2 regions of the Terribacillus aidingensis genome follow, and region 1 is predicted to be linked to the other one. Evidence: riboswitches for the same ligand, from Rfam matches in the RefSeq annotation. Region 1 holds a riboswitch; the other holds the start of a gene.

Region 1 (4,520 bases):
GAGAATCGTATCCCTTTTACCTGCTTGAATATCGCTTGTAACAGGAAGGGCAAGCAATACATCCATCAGATGCTCTTTATCAAGGCCGACTGCTTCGCCGAAGCTGATTGCTTCAGATAGACCAGTCAAGGACTGAACAAGCAGCATATTCACTGCCAGCTTAGTCGCTGAGCCATTACCATTGGCGCCCATATGCTGGATGCTTTGTCCCATTTTCTCAAGCAGCGGAGTGACCTTTTTGACATCTTGTTCTTCTCCGCCGACAAGGAAGTGAAGTTTACCTTGCTGTGCCGGTGCCTTTGAGCCGGACACCGGTGCATCAACAAAACGGATATGGTGCGCACGAGCGGCTTCTGCCATCTCTTTTGTGAACGCTGGCTTAACAGTACTGACATCAACCCATAAACTGTTTTCCTGCATCCCGCTGAAAAGCCCATCTTCTCCGTAAGCAACTGCTTGGACAGCTGCAGGATCTGTCAGCATCGTAAATACGATATTAGCTTGTTCTCCGACTTTCCGGGGTGAATCTGCCCAGACAGCACCTTTATCCAATAGTGCTTGAGCTTTTTCTTTTGTACGATTATAGACAACTAATTGTTCGCCCTTTTCGAGCAGATTAGCTGCCATGTTTTGACCCATGATTCCTAATCCGATAAATCCAATCATATGAGCACCATCCTTTTTATTCAGTCAATTCTAGCATACAGAAAAACGGATTGTTTTTAAAAGTCTTTCGCACAGGATATGATACAAAGAAGGAGTGGATAGTATGAAGTTTAGTATATTGGATCAATCCCGAATCAAAGAAGACGGTAATGCAACAGAGGCATTGGAGGAAACAGTGCGGCTGGCCGAACTTGCCGATCAGCTTGGCTATGTGCGTTTCTGGGTGTCCGAGCATCACGCCGGCAGCCTCGCCCACAGCAGTCCAGAGCTTCTGATGGGGCATCTTGCAGCTAAAACATCCCGTATCCGTATTGGCTCAGGCGGTGTTATGCTGCCTCATTATAGTGCGTATAAAGTTGCTGAAAATGCAAGATTGCTCGAAGCGCTTCATCCAGGAAGAATCGACCTTGGTATCGGGCGGGCGCCAGGAGGCATGCCGGCAGCGAAAAGAGCGCTGCAAGAGCATAGAGCTGTGCCGGAGGATTGGTATGATCGGCAGATACGTGATTTGCTTCATTATTTGAATATAAGAAAAGAAGAAAAACATCGGTTCGGGGACTTGGTAGCGATGCCGAGCATTGGCACCGCTCCATCTGTCTGGCTGCTGGGCGGCAGCGCTGGCAGTGCAGGTCTTGCTGCATATCATGGAATCGGATTCGCTTATGCCCAATTCATACGGGGAGAAAAGGATGCGGCAGTGATGGATGTGTATCAGAAATCCTTCCGGAAAGGGAAGCAGCAGCCGCAAATAATGGTCAGTCTGTTTTTGTTCTGTGCAGAGACGACAGAAGCTGCAGAAGCATTGGCAAAGAGCCATGAGGTTGCATCGCTGCTTCAGGAACAGGGAAGGCCCGTCAAAGGGATGCTGCGTCCGGATACAGCAGCAGATTATAAAATGTCTCCTTATGAAAAGGAGCGTCTTGAGGACAATCGTCCAACCATGGTAATCGGAACACCAGCTGAGGTGCTGCAGCAGCTTGGAGAGCTGGAAGACTACTACGGCGGGGAGATTGAGTTCATGCTCACCAGTCCTGTTTATGAAGAAAAAGCAAGACAGGATGGGTTCCGCCTTTTGATGGAGGAGTATATGCAACAGGCATAGCAGTTGTTCTGTTTGAATCTGACACTGCAAATCTGGTATAGTAGGAAGTACAATTCATAAGAAATCTTATAACGAGTGGCGGAGGGAAAGGCCCGATGAAGCCCGGCAACCCACTGCAGGAGGGCAGTCCTGCAGGAAGGTGCTACGACCTGCAGCGAAAGCTGCGTGATAAGATGACGACGGCTGCAATACAGAGCTTCTTCCTCATCGAAGAAGCTTTTTTAGTAGAATCGATGTGTCGTTCGGTAGGATTTCCTATGTGCAAAAGGAGTAATAACAATGAAATATGCATACTGGCAGCCAGTTTCTAGCAGCTGGCTGCGTCATGTGGAGGATGGTGGACCGCTAAGTTTGTCAGATGTGCAGGAAACGGCGCATCTGGCGGAGGATTTAGGGTTCGATGCCGTCTTTCTTCCAGATACCTACCTATACCAAGGGAAAAATGCCGATCAGCAGCTTAACTTTTGGGAAGCTGCTGGTGCTATTGCGGAAGCAACCGATAGACTGCACATCATGGCAGCAGTCCGGCCGAGCATTGATCAGCCCGTGGAAGCCGCGAGACAAGCAGTAATGATTGATCAGGTAAGTAATAGCCGTTTTTCCCTGGCAGTCGTTTCTTTCTTGCGCGAAGAGGAACAAAAGCGCCAAGATGGCGATATAGCGGGATCAGAGGATTTCTATATGCAAACCGAGGAATTTTTCGAAGTGCTGCGCGGAGTTTGGACAGCTGGCAATTACACCTATGATGGTTTGTACTATCAAGTTCAGCACGTCGATTATTTACCAGCTGGCAAGAGCAAAGAGATCTCGCCATTATACGCAGGCGGAGAGAGTGACTACTTACGACAGACAATTGCCGAGACATGCGATGCCTATGTAATGAAGGGCGGTACTGTACAGGAAGTGGCCAGTATGATCGCTGATATGCAGATTCGCCGTGAAGCAGCCGGCAAGTCTCCGTTTACCGAATTCGGCATGACAGCTTATGTCATTTGCCGCGAAACGGAGGAAGAAGCTTACCAGGAATGGGAAAGAATTACCGGTGCGGATTACGAATCATATGTAACAGAGGAAGAATTGGCACAAAAAAGCAAGATCAGTGACGATGCTGTTTCTGCAAGGGGCTTACGGCCGCATCTGGTTGGTACTCCGTTGCAAATTGCGCAGCGGATACTTGCCTACGAGCATGCCGGTGTCAGTCTTCTGCTGCTTCAATTTTCGCCGCACAAGCAGGAAATGGAACGTTTTACTAAGGAAATCATGCCATTAGTCGAGGAAATGCGCGATAACTCAATCTGATTGGAAATATACGGTAGACAAGCCTGGCGATATCGCTTACATTAGAAAAAAAGGAATAAGTATGGGGGCAAAACATGGAGCTATTGACGATTTTCGATGAGCAGCATCGGGAGCTTGGGGTGAAAGAAAGAGAGGAAGTCCATCGTGATGGAGACTGGCATGAGACTTTTCACTGCTGGTTCGTGGAACATGATGGTACAGAACTATACATTTATCTACAGCAGCGTTCTTTCAATAAAAGTGAATTTCCCGGGAAATACGACATTACCGCAGCTGGTCATCTGGAAAGCGGCGAAACGCCTGTGGTCGGAGGTTTACGTGAGGTGCAGGAAGAATTGGGTGTTACGCTCCAGGAGAGCGATCTTTTTTATAAAGGAATCATTCAAGAAGAGTTATTTGCTAAAAACCTGGTCGATCGAGAGTTCTGTCACCAATTCTTTTACTATTTGGAGGAACTCCCGGATATTCTTCTGAATGAAGAAGTGGTACAAATCGTACGGATGCGGGTTAATGATTTGGAGAAGCTCGTCGAAGGAAAAGCAGCAAGCGTAGAAGCGGAAATTGTTGCAGGAGCTCCACGTCAGCGAATCGAGGTTGCGCATGAAGAACTTTGTCCTCATCAGCTTGGCTATTACCGAGAAGTACTCATGATCTGCCGTACATAGCAAAAGGAGCAGCGTAATGCTGCTCCTTTTCTATATTCTTAAAAAGCCCAGTTTCCCTTTTCGAAGATTTGTTCCACGGTGCCATCTGGTGTTTCGCCAGTAATAGATAATTCCCCAGAGCCAACCATGAAATCAACATGTGTGAGACTGTAGTTGAAGCCGATTGCCTCTAGTTCTCCTTTAGATTTCTCGCGGGCATCCTTCACGCACATGCCAATCGCTTGTCCGAGAGCCAAATGACACGAAGCATTCTCATCGAATAAGGTATTATTGAAGACGATTCCCGACTGGGAAATCGGTGATTGATGCGGTACAAGTGCAACCTCTCCAAGAAATTGTGCGCCTTCGTCCGTTTCCAGCAAGTTCTTCAATGTTTCATAGCCTTTTTCTGCTTTGAAATCTACTACTTTTCCATTTTCGAAGGTAAGGGAGAAGTTCTCCAGCAACGTACCAGCATAATTCAATGGCTTTGTACTGCTAACTGTTCCGTTTACTCCATTTTTAACTGGAATAGTAAATACTTCTTCTGTAGGAAGATTCGGGATATATGTAGAGCCATCTTCTTTCATGAATTCTGCGCAAGTCCAGAAGGAATCAGGATGCAGTTCAATCGTTAAATCAGTACCTGGCCCCGTATAATGGAGCTTGCGATAGTCGCGTGCATTTAAGTGGTCAGCATTCTTCTTCATGGCTGCAACATGCTGTTCCCACAGCTCGACTGTATTTTCCTGATCGGAGCGAGTTGTGAAGAAGATAGCATCCCATAGCTTATCGATAGCTTGCTGCCC
Region 2 (4,520 bases), 1.5 Mb from region 1:
TTCCATATCAATTGCAACCACAGATGGTTCATTCAATACGATTCCTTTTTGTTTCGTATACACAAGTATATTTGCAGTGCCAAGGTCTATTCCAATTTCGGGATTAGCAAACATTATATTTCCTCCAATAATGACATATTTCTACTATATTCATTCTCCCCCGTATAAAGCTTTATGGGGGTAGATCTGTCAAAGAGCCAAAAAGGCGCTTAAATTCGACATAATTCATTCTATCACCTGGTATAGAGGTGTTAAAGAGATACCTTTATCCTAATTTGGCAGATTAAACTAAATAGATTAGGAGTAAAGGATTATATGCAAGGATTAAGCGTAAGTCAATTTACAGATAGATTACAAATACTGAGCTATTGTTACAAAAACTAGGAATGAAAAAGGTGTCAATCCTAATTTACATCCAATAAATAGTAAAGCGTCTGTTTATTACTAGTTTCATAGTCGGCTAAACGGGTACGATTTCGCATAAGAATCGGACTTTTCGCAGTGCTGTACAGATTTGAGTGCCTATTGGAAATTCTAGGCTGCAATATTACACAAAAACCCATGCTATGATGTTGCTGCAACAGGAAAACATACATCTCGAAAGGAGCAACATCATGTTTAAGAAAGTATTAGTAACAACACTATCTACAGCTATTCTAGCGGGAGGCGCATTGGCAGGAACAGCAAATGCTGCACCAGCTCAACCAACGAAAGAAGAAGCTCAAGTGCACGTAGCACAAGTAGTGAAAAGCGGATCTTTCTCTTCTATCGAAGATTTGAATAAATGGGTGAATGAATATCTATCAGCTTATAACATTCACATTAATACTGATAGCTTGCTAGCGAAATACAATGTTCAGCAGCCAGCTCAGCAAGAAAAAGCACAGACTCCTGCTCAAGCAGCACCTCAGCAAGAGCAAGCAAAAGCGCCAGCTGCTCAGAAAGAAGAGCAAAAAGCTGCTGCTCCGAAAAAGGAAGAAAAAGCTGAAGAGCAAGCAACTGAACAAAAAGCTCCAGCACAAAAACAAGAAACTGCTTCTGATAACAAGCAAACAGAAGAAAAGCAAGCTGCTGAAGGCCTGAGTGCATTCGAACAGCAAGTAGTAGACTTAACTAACAAAGAGCGTGAAAAAGCTGGTCTTAAAGCTTTGAAAGCTGATACTGAACTAAGCAAAGTAGCACGTGCGAAATCCAAAGATATGGCTGACAATGGTTACTTCGATCACAACAGCCCGACTTACGGTTCTCCGTTCGATATGATGAAATCTTTCGGTATTTCTTATAAAACTGCAGGTGAAAACATCGCTCAAGGACAAAAGACTCCTGAAGAAGTCGTTGAAGCGTGGATGAACAGCCAAGGTCACCGTGAGAATATCCTTAACCCTGATTACACTAACATCGGTGTAGGTTATGTAGAAAACGGTAACTACTGGACACAGCAATTCATTGGTAAATAATTCAGATTATTGTATAATGAAAAGCAACCGATCATGATCGGTTGCTTTTCTTGTATGCAGGGAGTGATTATATGGATCTGATTTCGCTGCTTGCGGAGGAGCGTATCAAGCAGGCTGAAGCAAATGGAGAGTTCCGTAATCTTCCTGGTGCTGGAAAACCTTTGGAGCTGGAGGATCTATCCGGTGTACCGGAGGATATGCGTATGAGCTATAAGATCCTGAAGAATGCTGGCTACATTCCACCAGAGATGGAGCTGCAGAAAGAGATTGTAGCACTGCGTGATCTGGTGCGTGTTTGTACAGACGACACAGAGCGGGCAGCTTTCCGGAAGCGCATTAGTGAGAAAGAGATTCAATACGAAGCGCTGCTTCAAAAGCTTAAGCGAAATTCGCCAGGCACACTCAGTCAATATCGGGAACAAATTGAAAACAAACTAACATAATCAAATAGTATTTTCTTATCACGAGAGGTGGAGGGACTGGCCCTTTGAAGCCTCGGCAACAGGCAGTAATGCACTGTGCCAATTCCAGCAGACGAGAAGTCTGACAGATAAGAGGAGCATTTTACCTTGGATAAGGAGCCTCTTCTGTAAAACGGAAGAGGCTTTTTTTACATAAATAGAGGAGTGGAAGCAATGACCAAACAAATTATCCTGCAAGCATTTGATATGACAGCCGCCAATCATAACGCCCATGGCTTATGGAAGCACCCGGAGAACAGAAGACATCGGGAGTATAAGTCGCTGGAATACTGGATGGAGCTTGCGCGCCTTTTGGAAAAAGGAAAGTTCGATGCGGTGTTCTTCGCTGATGTGCTTGGCGTCTATGATGTTTACGGAGGAGATGAAAAGGCAGCCTTGCGGGATGGCGTGCAAGTACCGCTTAATGATCCAGCCTTCGCTATCCCGGCCATGGCAGCTGTGACGAAGCATTTGTCCTTCGCTGTCACAGTCAGTACGTCTTACGAACAGCCTTTTCATAATGCACGTAAATTTTCGACGCTCGATCACCTGACCAATGGGCGAGTGGCTTGGAATATCGTTACTTCCTATTTGCCGAATGCAGCCCAGAATTTTGGACTGGAGAAGATGGTAAAGCATGATGAGCGTTACAGAATAGCTGATGAATTCCTGGAGATTTCTTATAAGCTGCTTGAGGACAGCTGGGAAGAAGATGCTGTTATTTCGGACCCGGAAAGAGGGGTTCTAGTGGAAGCAGAAAAGGTGCACCGCATCAAGCACAAGGGTACATATTTCTCAGTGGAAGGACCACATGTAAGTGAGCCATCCCCACAGCGCACACCGGTGCTCTACCAAGCAGGTACTTCCGAGAAAGGCAGGGATTTTGCCGCAAAACATGCAGAATGTGTGTTTGTCGGCGGACCGACACCAGAAAAAATCAACTATTATATAGAGGATATCAAAGCGCGTGCGGAGGCTTATGGCAGAAGCCGCGATGAAATCAAAGCTTTTACCTTCCTGCACGTCGTTGTAGCTGAAACAGAAGAGAAGGCTCATGCTAAATATGACGAGATCAAGCAATACTGGAGCGCAGATGCTGCCAAAGCCCAGTATGGCGGGTCCACTGGCTATGATTTAGCTTCCTATGAAAATGAAGAAGAACTGTTCACGTACAAGCATACGGAACAAGGTCAATCGCGAGCTGCTTATCTGACAAAGGATGCTGCCAAACCATTTACGGTAAAAGAGATACAGGAGAAATTCAGTCAGCCAGCTGAAACGGATATCATCATCGGCAGTCCTGAGCAAGTTGCGGACAAGATGGAGGATTTCTTTGTGCGAAGCGGAGTGGATGGCTTCAATCTGACACATTACATTACACCAAAAGACCTGCAAGACTTTGTAGAATTGGTTGTACCTATCTTGCAGGAGCGAGGATTATATAAAAAGGATTATGCAGAAGGAACTTTTAGGGAGAAATTATACGGACATCCGCATCTCGCTGCGGCACATCCGGCAAAACAAGGAAAGAGGAGCTGAGCGTCAGCTCCTCTTTCCTATTCCAAATAAGTTAGAATTCCCTTGCCGTCCTTATATGATACATTTGCCAACGCACCATTGATCATCGTGAACTGCGGAGGCATGTGTCCAATATCGGCGTCGTAGATTATCGGCAATCCAATTTCATCTGCGAATTCATGAATCATCTGTTCGTCTGTATAATCCTCTGAAGGAGTGCTTCGAGATGGCCTGCCAAATAGTAATCCGCTCGCACCGTTGAACCAGCCGTGTTCCTTCAAATGCCAAAGATTCCGGTAAGTTTCAGCAGTACTCCAATCCAACCATTCCAAGTAGACGATCGTGTCTTCTTTAAAAGATTCCCGCCAAGTTTGAATAGGAGCATATTTCGTTCCGGCGATAGCGGTCAGGGTATTCAAGCAGCCACCGATTAAGCGGCCAGTAAAGGAAACGGCTTCACCTGTCGTGGTTTTCCATTCTGTTTTGCTGTCCAAGTCGAAGCCCTCAGGATTGTCTTGATCAAATAGCGCATCCCATGATGATTGATACATAGGGGATGAGTGCTGCACCATGTGCTTGCGGGACGGTGCAGATAATATCTTATGCCATTGCTTCGCCGTTTCATCGAGTGCTTCCATATTCAAATCAAAAAAGTTAGTCGTATGGGCAGATGCAAAATTTGTTTGGAGTGTATAGCTGCATAGAAGTGTGCTTGTGTCAGAATAACCAATCAGCCATGTGGGCTTGCTCTTGGTTAGCTTGTCCCAATCAAGCATAGGCAATACTTGTACAAGCAGTTCTCCTCCCCATGGCGGCATGATTGCATCGATTTCAGGATCACTCAGATAAGCCATCAGCTCGTTAGCTCTAGTTTCAGCAGAGCTGCTTCTAGCGGCTTGCTGTGTCCAGACGGTTTCTCCAATGATCACATGAGCACCGAGTTTCTCGAGCTGCATTTTAGCTTTATGTATTTTGGAATGCAGAGGAGCAGGAACTCCGCTTGACGGAGCAGTAATTGCGAAGGTGGAGTTGGGAGTTAAAGCGCTTGGATACATGGTCGTCATCATTATCACCCTTTCCTTTT

Evidence for each region. Region 1 has a riboswitch for S-adenosylmethionine ahead of ABXS78_RS15125 (LLM class flavin-dependent oxidoreductase). Riboswitches for the same ligand answer to the same signal wherever they lie in the genome.
Region 2: linked by a shared signal. The riboswitch ahead of ABXS78_RS04230 (LLM class flavin-dependent oxidoreductase) and the one ahead of ABXS78_RS15125 (LLM class flavin-dependent oxidoreductase) in region 1 are both predicted to bind S-adenosylmethionine.

The regions. Positions count from the first base shown of each region.
Region 1 is NZ_CP159996.1:2,905,318-2,909,837, reverse strand. Features, by position in the region: gene ABXS78_RS15135 (NAD(P)-dependent oxidoreductase) at 1-666, opposite strand, end outside; gene ABXS78_RS15130 (LLM class flavin-dependent oxidoreductase) at 770-1,768, shown strand; SAM riboswitch class I at 1,832-1,943, shown strand; gene ABXS78_RS15125 (LLM class flavin-dependent oxidoreductase) at 2,048-3,067, shown strand; gene ABXS78_RS15120 (NUDIX domain-containing protein) at 3,142-3,732, shown strand; gene ABXS78_RS15115 (aminopeptidase) at 3,771-4,520, opposite strand, start outside.
Region 2 is NZ_CP159996.1:779,018-783,537, forward strand. Features, by position in the region: gene mreBH (rod-share determining protein MreBH) at 1-114, opposite strand, end outside; gene ABXS78_RS04220 (CAP domain-containing protein) at 615-1,457, shown strand; gene ABXS78_RS04225 (DUF1992 domain-containing protein) at 1,529-1,900, shown strand; SAM riboswitch class I at 1,913-2,014, shown strand; gene ABXS78_RS04230 (LLM class flavin-dependent oxidoreductase) at 2,093-3,457, shown strand; gene ABXS78_RS04235 (S66 peptidase family protein) at 3,475-4,503, opposite strand.